Linked DNA regions of Pseudosulfitobacter sp. DSM 107133. The protein of the gene in region 1 interacts with the protein of each later gene in a pairwise test. Links are inferred from orthologs where the notes say so. Each region holds a gene or a part of one and is shown on either strand. Other genes may lie near its edges.

What was found.
Region 2: the proteins of recR (region 1) and recO interact in binary tests that used the Escherichia coli proteins (3 or more experiments, as listed by UniProt). The link is inferred for Pseudosulfitobacter sp. DSM 107133 from one-to-one orthologs.

Annotation. Positions count from the first base shown.
Region 1 is NZ_CP085154.1:676,193-683,489, forward strand. The notes cover bases 1,426-4,360. They hold recR (recombination mediator RecR), read right to left. Parts: upstream 3,223-4,360; coding sequence 2,629-3,222; downstream 1,426-2,628. Other genes in these bases: DSM107133_RS03365 (type III PLP-dependent enzyme), read left to right, coding at 1,426-2,554; DSM107133_RS03375 (YbaB/EbfC family nucleoid-associated protein), read right to left, coding at 3,312-3,656; DSM107133_RS03380 (DNA polymerase III subunit gamma/tau), read right to left, coding at 3,720-4,360. In the rest of the region: DSM107133_RS03355 (ribonuclease T2), read right to left, coding at 1-215; DSM107133_RS03360 (DUF1013 domain-containing protein), read left to right, coding at 343-1,101; more of DSM107133_RS03365, read left to right, coding at 1,376-1,425; more of DSM107133_RS03380, read right to left, coding at 4,361-5,468; DSM107133_RS03385 (neutral zinc metallopeptidase), read left to right, coding at 5,699-6,529; DSM107133_RS03395 (5'-nucleotidase C-terminal domain-containing protein), read right to left, coding at 6,709-7,297. UniProt on the Escherichia coli protein: May play a role in DNA repair. It seems to be involved in an RecBC-independent recombinational process of DNA repair. It may act with RecF and RecO.
Region 2 is NZ_CP085154.1:3,117,349-3,122,558, forward strand. The notes cover bases 2,195-5,028. They hold recO (DNA repair protein RecO), read right to left. Parts: upstream 4,058-5,028; coding sequence 3,332-4,057; downstream 2,195-3,331. Other genes in these bases: DSM107133_RS15495 (acyl-CoA dehydrogenase family protein), read left to right, coding at 2,195-2,299; DSM107133_RS15500 (TetR/AcrR family transcriptional regulator), read left to right, coding at 2,423-2,950; DSM107133_RS15505 (META domain-containing protein), read left to right, coding at 2,959-3,348; DSM107133_RS15515 (DUF1491 family protein), read right to left, coding at 4,060-4,389; era (GTPase Era), read right to left, coding at 4,441-5,028. In the rest of the region: DSM107133_RS15490 (sulfite exporter TauE/SafE family protein), read right to left, coding at 1-465; more of DSM107133_RS15495, read left to right, coding at 614-2,194; more of era, read right to left, coding at 5,029-5,210. UniProt on the Escherichia coli protein: Involved in DNA repair and RecF pathway recombination.

The sequences.
Region 1 (7,297 bases):
GGGTAGCCGCGATGGTATTGTGGCCACAGTCCGTGCAAGATCCACCCGTGGTCCTTGCTGGTATCGCATTGCGGCGAGTGGCGCGCGTCGCCTTCCAGCGCGCACCAGTTGGGCGACCAGGACAGCGCCATAACGTAATAGTCGAAGGTGCCAGCGCGGTCATTTCCGGCCCATACGGGCAGGGCCAACAATAGCCAGATCAGTGCTGCGCGCATTCGCCTCTTTCCTTATGGACTGCAGGGCATTATATAGCGCCCAAGTTCCCCGACAATGGAAACCGTTCTGCCCCGCAGGACAGCCTCTTTCAGGCGACGGGAAAGTTATGCTTAAAGGAGCGAGACAATGGCAAAACCGATTATGGCCAAGGCGACAGCCGTCTGGCTGGTAGACAATACGACAATCAGCTTCAAGCAGATTGCCGACTTTGTTGAAATGCACGAGCTGGAAGTGCAGGGCATCGCAGATGGCGACGTTGCCACAGGCGTCAAAGGTTTTGACCCCGTAGCGAACAACCAGCTGACACAGGACGAAATCGACGCGGCGGAAAAGAACCCGCTGCACAAGCTGAAGCTGAAATTCAACGCGGCTGCCCAAGGCGAAGAAAAACGCCGCGGTCCGCGTTACACGCCCCTGTCGAAACGTCAGGACCGCCCTGCGGCGATCTATTGGCTGGTCAAGTTCCACCCCGAGTTGGCTGACAGCCAGATTTCGAAGCTGGTGGGGACAACCAAACCGACCATTCAGGCGATTCGCGAGCGCACGCACTGGAACATTGCCAACATCCAGCCGGTCGATCCGGTGGCGCTGGGCCTGACCAAACAATCCGAGCTGGACGCCGCCGTGCAAAAGGCCGCTGCCAAAAAGGCAGCCGAGGGTGCTGTGATGACCGACGACGAACGTCGCAAGCTGGTCAGCACGGAGCAAAGCCTGGGTATGGATGCCGAGCCCAAGATCCCGACGGCAATCGAAGGTCTGGAGACATTCAGCCTGTCGGGTCATGACGATGATGATGACGACGATGACCACAAGAAAAGCGCGCACCTGGACGCGGACAACCTGTTCAACCTGCCCGAAAGCGGCGAGGACGACGAACAGCCGTAAGCTTCTGGTAAATTTTGGCTTTTGGGCGGCAGGAGTGATCCTGCCGCCCTTTTTTACTGTCTTGCCCTGATGCGAAAATGCGAGGGAAACAACAAAATGACTCGTATCGCATTTTCTGTATTGCACGAATCCGCAATGCGTATACACGCGCCTTCACAGACGCCAACGCACGCGCCTCTGGCCGGTCAGTCCAACTGACTGACCCGCGTTTATGTAGCGACGGTAACGTCTCTGAGACTCAACCCCGCCCTTAGATGGGCGGTTGCCATTGGAGATGACCATGAACGTTACATACCGCGGCATTGCCCGCGCATCTGATGCTATTTCACATGACCGAGCGGCTGATTACATTGCCAGCCGCCGATTTGATCGCCCGACACTGGTGCTGGACCCTATGCGGGTGGCAGCACAGTATGATGCGCTGGCCGAGGGCCTGTCCGGTGCCCGCATCCACTATGCCGTGAAGGCAAACCCGCAACCCGAAATTATTGGCACACTCGTGGCCCGTGGATCGCGCTTTGACGCTGCGAGCCGGGCGGAAATCGAACTGTGCCTGAGCCAGGGCGCCGAAGCCTGTGACATTTCGTTCGGCAACACCATCAAGAAAGTGTCGGACATTGCGTTCGCCTATGGCGTGGGCATTGACCTGTTTGCCGCCGATGCGGAAGAAGAACTGCTGAAACTGGCCGAATATGCCCCCGGCGCGCGTGTCTACATCCGCGTGATCGTCGAGCATTCGCAAGCCGACTGGCCGCTCAGCCGTAAATTCGGCTGCTCTGCGGCGAAGGTCGTGCCGTTGATGGATATGGCTGTGCAACTGGGCCTGCGCCCTGTTGGCATCTCGTTCCACGTTGGCAGCCAGACTCGCCGTGCGGCGTTCTGGAACCCTGTTCTGGATGAAATGGCCAAAGTCTGGACCATGGCGAAAGAAGCAGGCCATGACCTGACCGTCCTGAACCTGGGCGGCGGATTCCCTGCGTTCTATGGTGAAACCATTGACGCACCGCGCAGCTACGCGTCCGAGGTGATGCACGCAGTGCGCGCCCGTTTTGGCGCGGTTGATTATGTCATGGCAGAACCGGGTCGCGGTCTGGTGGCCGAAGCGGGTCACATCGCAGCCGAAGTGCTGCTGGTGTCGCGCAAGTCGGATGACGACATGCACCGCTGGGTCTATCTGGATATCGGCAAGTTCTCGGGTCTGGCCGAAACCATGGACGAAGCCATTCGTTACCAGTTTGAAACCGGACGCGACAGCGACGAAATGGGTCCCTGTGTTCTGGCCGGCCCGTCCTGCGACAGTGCAGATGTGCTTTACGAAAAGCGCCCAATGATGTTGCCTGTCAGTCTGAGTGCCGGAGACAAGGTGATGATTCGCAACTGTGGGGCCTATACCACCACCTATGCGTCCATCGGGTTCAACGGATTTCCGCCGCTGGATGTGATCGTTCTCTGAACGATAGATCGCGCGGAATAGGGTCGTCTGCTTTGGGAGGAGCAGGCGGCCTTTTTCGTTTTATTACAGCGGGTTCAAACCGGTTTGCGGGCGTTTAGTGCGGCGGTGATTGTGCCGTCGTCCAGGTAGTCCAGCTCGCCGCCGATGGGCACGCCCTGGGCCAATGTGGTCAGCGTGACACTGCCCTCAAGCTGGTCTGCGATATAGTGTGCGGTGGTCTGGCCGTCGATCGTGGCGTTCAGCGCAAGGATGACTTCGCGCACGTCTTCGGCGCCGATCCGGTCGATCAGACGGGGAATCCGCAATTCTTCGGGGCCTATGGCATCCAGCGCCGACAGGGTCCCGCCCAGCACATGATAGCGCCCCTTGAACACGCCCGAGCGTTCCATGGCCCACAGGTCGGCCACGTCCTCGACCACGCAAAGTTCACCGTTCTGGCGTTTGTTCGAGGTGCAGATATCGCAGACATCTGATGTGCCGACATTGCCGCAGTTCAGACATTCGCGTGCGGTGGCGGCAACGGTCTGCATCACGTCGGCCAGCGGTGTCAGCAGCAATGCGCGCTTGCGGATCAGATGCAACACCGCACGCCGTGCCGACCGGGGGCCGAGGCCGGGCAGTTTCGCCATCATCTCGATCAGGGCGTCAATGTCGTCGGTCGAGCTCACGCGGGGTCCTTGGGTTGCATTCCTGCCCGGTGGGGGCCTTTGGCAGGCCGACCCTCCGGGGGGAGTTTAAGGGGCAAGATGAAGCCTGTTCAGAATGGCAGTTTCATGCCTGCGGGCAGGCCGAGGCCTTCGGTCATTTTCGAAAGTTCTTCCTGCGATTTTGCTGCGGCCTTGGCCTGGGCATCCTTGACGGCTGCGAGGATCAGGTCTTCGACCACTTCCTTGTCGTCGCTGTTGAAGATGCTGGGGTCGATGTCCAGAGCGGTCAGCTCGCCCTTGGCGGTGGCGGTCGCCTTGACCAGACCCGCGCCGGATTCGCCGGTGACGGTGACATTTTGCAGGTCGTCCTGCATTTGTGCCATCTTGTCCTGCATTTCCTTGGCTTTTTTCATCATGCCGGCCATGTCGCCCAGCCCGCCCAGTCCTTTAAGCATTGGTGTCTCCTTGGGTGTGTCGTTGATCTGTTATGTGATGTCGCGTGCCCTTAGGGGCAAGAGTCAGTCTTCCTCGAAAGGGTCCCATTCGTCTTCGACTTCGGGCAAGGCTTCGCCCTGGGCCTCGGCTGCGATGTCTTCGGGGGTGCGGATCGCGGTGATCCGTGCCTTGGGGAACTGGGCCATGACAGCTTGTACCAGCGGGTGTGCTTCGGCCTCGGCGCGTTGTTCCAGTTCGGCGGCATCGCGGACTTCGGCGATGGTCTTGCCGCCGCCGTCGTTGACGATGCTGACGGCCCAGCGGTTGCCGGTCCATGTTTGCAGGCGCGCGCCCAGCCGTTGCGCCAGATCGCGCGGCGCGTCGTTTGTGGGGACGAATTCGATGCGGCCCGGTTGATAGGCGTCCAGTCGCAGTGTGGTTTCCACCTCGACAAGCAGTTTCACGTCGCGGTTGGTGCGGATCAGTTCGATCACATGTTCAAAGCTGGGAAACCGGGCCAGTGCGCTGTCGGCGTCGATTGCCAATGCCGCTGTCGGGCCGCCACTGCTTTGGGCGGCAGGTCGGGCGGCATGGGCATAGGCCTGCGTGGCACCGCCCGACGCGCTGCCCCCGACAGACCCGCTGTTTCCGCCCGGTGCGGGCGGTGGCTTGCTGTTCAACTTGCGTACCAGTTCCTCGGGCGTGGGCAGGTCGGCCACATGGGTCAGGCGAATGATCGCCATTTCGGCGGCCATCATCGCGTTGGGGGCGGCGGCGACCTCGTCCAGTGCCTTGAGCAGCATCTGCCACAGGCGCGTCAGTACCCGCATCGGCAGGTTCTCGGCCATGGTCTGCCCGCGCTGCCGCTCATCGGGGGCAACGGTGGGATCTTCGGCGGCCTCGGGCGTGATCTTGACCACGCTGACCCAATGGGTGATCTCGGCCAGATCGCGCAGCACGGCCATCGGGTCGGCCCCGTCGGCATATTGCGCGCCCAATTCGGTCAGGGCCGCTGCCGCGTCGCCGCGCAGGATCATGTCCAGCAGGTCCAGCACACGGCCCCGGTCGGCCAGCCCCAGCATGGCGCGGACCTGTTCGGCGGTGGTCTCGCCCGCACCGTGGGAAATGGCCTGATCCAGCAACGAGGTCGCATCGCGGGCCGATCCTTCGGCGGCACGGGTGATCAGGGCCAGCGCGTCATCGGCAATCTCGGCGCTTTCGGCGCTGGCAATCTTGCGCATCAGGGCGATCATCACCTCGGGTTCGATCCGGCGCAAATCAAACCGCTGGCAGCGCGACAGCACCGTTACGGGCACCTTACGGATCTCGGTGGTGGCGAAGATGAACTTGACGTGGGCTGGCGGCTCTTCCAGCGTCTTCAGCAGCGCGTTGAACGCGCTGGTTGACAGCATGTGCACTTCGTCGATGATGTAGATCTTGTAGCGGGCCGAGGCCGCGCGATAGTGGACCGAGTCAATGATTTCCCGGATGTCGCCCACGCCGGTGCGCGAAGCGGCGTCCATTTCCATCACATCCACGTGGCGGCCTTCCATGATCGCCATGCAATGTTCGCATGTGCCGCAGGGTTCGGTCGTCGGCGTGCCGTTGCCATCGGGGCCGATGCAGTTCATGCCCTTGGCGATGATACGCGCCGTGGTGGTTTTGCCGGTGCCGCGAATGCCGGTCATGATGAACGCCTGGGCGATGCGATCGGCATCGAATGCGTTTTTCAGCGTGCGCACCATCGCATCCTGACCGACAAGATCGGCAAAGGTTTCGGGCCGGTATTTGCGGGCCAGTACCTGATATTGGGCGGGAGCTGTGTCGGTCATGGCAACCTTGCTGGATTCGAGTGACCGGGTAAACCTATGTGCTGGCGGGGGCAACGTCTACCGCCCAAGCCGACAATGACCAAAGGATAGCGCCGATCACGCCCATGCCGGCGCAATCTTGCGTCCGGTTGGTGCGATATTCAGCCAATTCATTTCTGTTTGGCATTGAACTAATCTGGGGCAGGAACGTTCGCCTGAAGATCAGCCGGATGCCAAAAGGGAGAGACATCATGCGTTTGCGGGGAATCAAGGGCAGCCGGAACGTCGAGGTGCGCGGGCGTGGACGCGCGGGGGCTGCGGGTGGCATCGGTATTGTGGGTTTGCTGGTGGTTCTGGCCATCGGGTATTTTACCGGCATTGACGTGACGCCACTGTTGGAGGGGACGAACCAGCCCCGGTCGCAACAAACCACGCAGGCGCAGCCCGCCGATCCCGAAGCCACGCAATTTGCAGGGCAGGTGCTTGCCACAACCGAGCAGGTCTGGACCCGTATCTTTGCCGAACAGTTGGGCCGCACCTATACACCGCCGGTTATGGTGGTCTTTGACGGTGTCACGCAAAGCCCCTGTGGCGGCGCGTCAGGTGCGACGGGGCCGTTTTACTGCCCTGTGGATCAAAAGGCCTATCTGGACACGGCCTTTTTCACGATGTTGTCGCAGCAGCTTGGTGCCGAGGGTGATTTTGCGGCCGCCTATGTCATCGCGCACGAGGTTGCGCACCATGTGCAGAACCAGTTGGGCATTCTGGGGCAGGTGAACGCGGCCCGCCAAAAGGCCAACACCGCCGAGGCAAATGCGCTGACGGTGCGTCTGGAGCTGATGGCGGATTGTTTGTCAGGTGTCTGGGCGCAATCGGTGCAGGGATTGATGGAGCGGGGCGATCTGCAAGAGGCGTTGAATGCGGCGCGCAAGATCGGGGATGATTACCTGCAACGTCAGGCCGGGCAAGTGCCGCAGCCGCACACGTTTACCCATGGCACGTCTGAACAGCGCGCGGGGTGGTTCCGGCGCGGATACGACAGCGGGCTGGTGGATCAATGCGATACCTTCGCCGCGCGATAATTGTGAGGGGGAAAGCCGCTTTGCCACGCAAGGGCTGAGGTGAGAGATTGGACAACGACCCAAGCGGGACTCGTTACGGCTGCTTCCTTCCGGATCTGACCGGGTTGGCGAGGCGCTCGCCCGCGCCAACCTCTCGATTCCCCATATAGGGGGCGTGTCGCGCCATGGCAACCATTTGGCTACAGGGTCAGGCGCAGATTCAGAAATCCGCGGTCCGTCAGGCCGATGGGTATGGGGGCAAGTTCGGCGATATGCTCCAGATGGCGTTCCGCTTGCGGTGCGGTTTCAAGCCGTGCAGTGACGCCAAGTCCCGGTTTGAAACGCCACGCATCGGGATTCTTTGCGGGTATCGGGTCGTGGGCCAGGGCGTTTATTGCGGCGGTGATAACCGAAACCTCGGTGCGCACTGCGACCTTGTCGGGTGACAGGCCGGGAAAGGCGCTGCCACCGGACAGCCGGAAGCTGTTGGCCGCGACCAGAAACTGTTGCTTCGGGTCAAGCGGTGTACCGTTCCAATGGGCACTGGCAACGCGGCGTGCCCGCGGGGCGATCAGCTGGCCTGTTGGCGAATAACGGGCGGGCTGTGTGGGGTCGAAGGTAACATTCAGGCCGCATATGACATCGAATTGGAACCCTGGCACATCCGGGCGTATCAACGCCTGATCGGGCCTGTCCGGGGTGAGGTGGGTAAAGGCGACAGCGCTGCGTTCAAGCCATTCCAGTATCTGTGCACCGGTTGCGCAAATCGCCCAGACCCTGTCGGAATAG
Region 2 (5,210 bases), 2.4 Mb from region 1 along the record:
GATCCCCGAGATTCCGCCCAGAAATCCCGCCACCACACCAATCACCACTTCGAATCTGGCGCTTTGAGCGTTCATCGTCAGGGTCCACCCGACAATCTGCATCAGGGCAAAGGCCGTTACCGGCACGCCGATGATCACCAGCATCACCTGCATGGGCAGCACACTGACCAATTGGGCACTCAGGAACAGCACCACCGCCCCCACTGCCAGATAAATCCTGAACTTGGCAATCGACTGCCATGCCGCACGCGGCCCCTGTCGCAGCGCCTGCACACCGTTTGTGGCCAGCGTTGGCAGGATCAGCATGGCCAAGGCGAGATCAGGCGCCAGAAAGGACGACAGCCCCGATACAAAGATCATCGGCATGGCAAAGCCGACCACACCTTTGACAAAGCCCGCGAGCAGCGCGATTCCCAGGGCAAGAGACAGTTGGGCGGGTGTCAGAACAGACAGAAAAATATCCATGACGCAGCTATATCACCCCCGCAGCTTGCTGCATCTGCAAAAACACTGCGTAACTTTCGATCAAATTGACGCACATATACGCAAATAAGTTGCGCTGCACCTGCGAAGGCCCTATCTCATCCCGCAAGCAAACAAGGGGATGAAAGACATGGCGCATGATGGACAAGACATGACTTCGGCCACTCCGGTGATACTGAACGATCTTTTGACAGCAACCGCAGAGGCCATCGCACCGGTTGATGCGATTCTGGACACCGCCAAGGACAAGCTGCGCAACCTGCTGAGCGAAAACGGCCGTGTGTCGGCCACGCTGGTCGAGCAGAACCAGACCGCTGCACACGGGCTGGCCTGGTTGGCCACCTATGCGCAGGCGCTGCACGAGATGCACAAATGGGCCACGGCGCTGAACGAAAGCGGCCAGTTCGGTGAAGTCGAAAAGCTGATCCTGCAAATCGGTGTTGGCGAATATCTTGCACAGATCCAGGGCGGCATCCCGATGAACCAGGGCGAGGTCGTGCGCGCGCATGATCTGGGCCTGACCTCGGCCGATATGGCCGGACTGTCCGTCCCTGCCACGGAAAAACTGATTCTGACGGGCAACACCCAGGCCGCGCGCATCCGTCTGGTTGCCTTGATGCAGGAACGCAACGCCGAGATTACGGTGGGCGCCACCGGTCTGGACGACGAGCTGGAAATGATCCGCGAACAATTCCGCCGCTATGCGCTGGAAAAGGTCGAACCCTTTGCCCATGACTGGCACCTGAACGACCAGCTGATCCCGATGGAGGTGATTAACGAGCTGGCCGACATGGGAGTCTTTGGCCTGACCATTCCCGAAGAACACGGTGGCCTTGGCCTGTCCAAAGCGTCGATGTGCGTCGTCTCCGAAGAACTGTCGCGCGGCTATATCGGCGTCGGTTCACTGGGCACCCGTTCCGAAATCGCCGCCGAGCTGATCATCGCGGGCGGCACCGACGCGCAAAAAGCCAAATGGCTGCCCGCCATCGCCTCGGGCGAGACGCTGCCGACGGCGGTTTTCACCGAACCCAACACAGGATCGGACCTTGGTGCCCTGCGCACGCGTGCCGTCAAGGACGGCGACGACTACAAGATCACCGGCAACAAGACATGGATCACCCATGCGGCCCGCACACATGTGATGACGCTGCTGGCGCGGACCGACCCGAACACGACCGACTACAAGGGCCTGTCGATGTTCCTGGCCGAGAAAACGCCCGGTGACGACGCCAATCCCTTCCCCACCGAGGGCATGACCGGCGGCGAGATCGAAGTGCTGGGCTATCGCGGCATGAAGGAATACGAACTGGCCTTTGACGGCTTCCACGTCAAAGGCGAGAACCTGCTGGGCGGCGAAGAAGGCAAAGGCTTCAAGCAGCTGATGGAGACATTCGAATCGGCCCGCATCCAGACTGCTGCCCGCGCCATTGGTGTGGCCCAGTCGGCACTGGATATCGCGATGCAATATGCCCAGGACCGCAAACAGTTCGGCAAATCGCTGATCGAATTCCCCCGTGTGGCCAACAAGCTGGCGATGATGGCGGTCGAGATCATGATCGCGCGCCAGCTGACCTATTTCAGTGCCTTCGAAAAGGATCAGGGGCGGCGCTGCGATGTCGAGGCCGGCATGGCCAAGCTGTTGGGCGCGCGGGTGGCCTGGGCGGCGGCCGACAACGGCCTGCAAATCCACGGCGGCAACGGCTTTGCCCTGGAATACAAGATCAGCCGCGTGCTGTGCGATGCGCGAATCCTCAACATTTTCGAGGGTGCCGGCGAAATTCAGGCACAGGTCATCGCCCGCCGTTTGCTGGGCTAATCCCGCGCGGGCAGCCCGTTTCGCAGGCACAGTGCCCAAATCTGTCGCAGGCTCTCGCGCTTATGCTGCACTTGCAGCATATGTCGCTTGTGAGGGGGCCTGCGACGCTCTACACCGGAAGGTATGAAACACACCCGTCTCAACCGCGAGAAATGGATCAGCGCTGGCATCCTTGCCCTGCGCAGCGACGGTCCACCCGCGCTGCGGGCTGAACCGCTGGCCCGTCGCATGGGCACCACCAAGGGCTCGTTCTACTGGCATTTCACCGACGTCCCCGCCTTTCACGCGGCGCTGCTGGATCATTGGAAAACCCGGGCTTTTGCCGATGTGGTCGCACAGCTGGAATCCGATGGCGGCGCGGCTGACCGCCTTCAGGATTTCGGCAAACACGTTCTGGACGACACCACCGCCCCCGCCATCCGCTCGTGGGCGCAGGAACACAAGGACGCTGCCGACGCGCTGGCGCAGGTCGATGCCGAGCGTCTGACCTACATGGCGACGCTGTTGACGCAGCTGGGCCTCAAGAACCCTGATTTCGCCCGCGCCGCCTATGGGGCGCTGATCGGCATGCCGATGTTGCCCAAATCCAAACGGCACGATTCCGCCAATGCCTATACGGCGTTGATCGACCTTGTGCTGGCATTGCGCTAATCAGCGCCATGCGCATTGCCCTGATCTTCGCCCTGACCTTCGCCGTGTCCTGCAAAGCAGATGAAACCGCGCGCGCCTATGGCGCCGGTGACAGCACCTGGTCCCTTGTTGAAATCGACGGCCAGCCATTCGCGGCGACAGCCACGCTGCGCTTTCCCGAAACCGGCAAGATTGATGGACAGGGGCCCTGTAACGGCTTCTCCGGCACGATGTCGGTTCCCTACCCGTGGTTCAAGACCGGCCCCCTGCGCGCCACCCGCCGCGCCTGCCCGGCCCTTGCCGACGAAACCCGCTATTTCACCGCGCTGCAAGACATGACCCTGATCGAAGTGCTGGGCGATGTGATGATTCTGAAGAATGAAAAAGGCCGCGAAATGATGTTCAGAGCCGCCGACTGAACGCCTCGACAAACCGCGCCCGCGCCACGGGCAAGGCGCGGTGGCCCTGACCTGCGGCCAGATGCGCTTGCAGAAAATGCCCCGTGGTCTGCAACCCCTGCACAATCTCGCCGTCCGGCGCATCACCGCGCCCGCGCAGCACATCGGGCAAGGGTAACAACCGGTCCGCCCACTCCCCTGCTCCCTGTTCCGACACCGCCCGCCCCGACCTGGGCGAGACATACCGCAGCCCCTCGGTCCCCCCCGTGACCGCACAGGCCGACAGGTCCAGCCCGTACCCCATCTCTTCGAGCAGCGCCAATTCCCAGCGCAGATAGGCCAGCGGCCAGATATCAGTCTGCCCCATCAGGTCCAGCAAGGCCTCGGTCCGACGGTACAGCGGCGCGTGCACCTCGCGCTCGGGCAGGCAAAAGCACAGCAATGCCGTCACCGCGTTCAACCCCGCCAGCGACAGCCTGTCGCCCATCGCCTGCGCGGCGCGGCTGCGCACCGGCTCGACGGTGAAACTGCCAATATGATCTTCCAGCCGCGCACGCCACGCCACGTCAAGCTGTGCGCCCGGTTGCAGGATCGGTGCAATCTTGCGGCTGGTCCCACCGCGCACCACACCCGCATGACGGCCACGATCCTCGGTGAACACTTCGACAATCACAGATGTCTCGCCATGTTTGCGCGCGGCCAGCAAGATGCCTGTTCCCCGCCACTCCATGCTCAGGCCAGCCCGTCGTGATCCAGCAGATGTCGCCCCGCGCGGTCCTCGACCTCGACCACCCACAGGTCGGGATCGAACCCGCGCTGGCGTGCCACCGCGGCGTCCACGTCCGCCTCAGCCCCCTTGGCCAACTCGGCCCAGACCCGCGCGTCACTTTCCAGATCAAAACTGCGGTGAAACACCACCGCCTGCCCGTCCAGCGTGTTCAGCTTGACCAGCACCGCGCCGCCCGTGTCATCGCCATGGGCGACCACAAAAGCGGCAATGTCAAACAGCCGCAACCGCGTCAGATAGGCATCAACCCAGAACCGCGCCGTCAGACGGCTCATGGCTTCATCTTGCCAGATAAACTCCCCCCGGAGGGTCGTTCGGCCAAAGGTTCAAACGTTGCCATCTTTGAAATCCAGCCCCATCTGCGAATAACGCTCGGCCTCTTCCTGCCACTTCTCGCGCACCTTGACTTGCAGGAACAAATGCACACGGCGGCCCAGGAATTCTTCCAGCTCGGCGCGGCTGGCCTTGCTGACCGATTTGATCGTCTCGCCCTTGTTGCCAAGGACAATGCCCTTGTGACCGTCGCGGCTGACGTACACCACCTGGTCGATCCGCGCGGTTCCATCCTTGCGCTCTTCCCAGTTCTCGGTCTCGACCGTCAACTGATAGGGCAGCTCCTGATGCAGCCGCAGCGTCAGCTTTTCGCGGGTCATCTCGGCGGCGATCATACGCATCGGCAGATCGGCAATCTGGTCTTCGGGGTACAGCCACGGCCCCGCGGGCAGTTGCGCCCCCAGCCATGTACGCAACGCATCCACGCCAAAGCCTTTCTCAGCCGAAATCATGAAGGTTTCGACAAAGCCGTAGCGTTCGTTCAGATCCTTGGTCAGCCCCAACAGAACCTGCGATTCCACGCGGTCGATCTTGTTGATCGCCAGCGCCACCTTGCGGCCTTCGCCAACGGTCGCCAGCCCCTCCAGAATGCGCTCCACGCCCTCGCTCACGCCACGGTGCGCCTCGACCATCAGAACCACCACATCGGCGTCCGCAGCCCCGCCCCAGGCGGCGGCAACCATCGCACGGTCCAGCCGGCGGCGCGGCTGGAACAGGCCGGGAGTGTCGACAAAGACGATCTGTGCGTCACCCTCGATGGCGA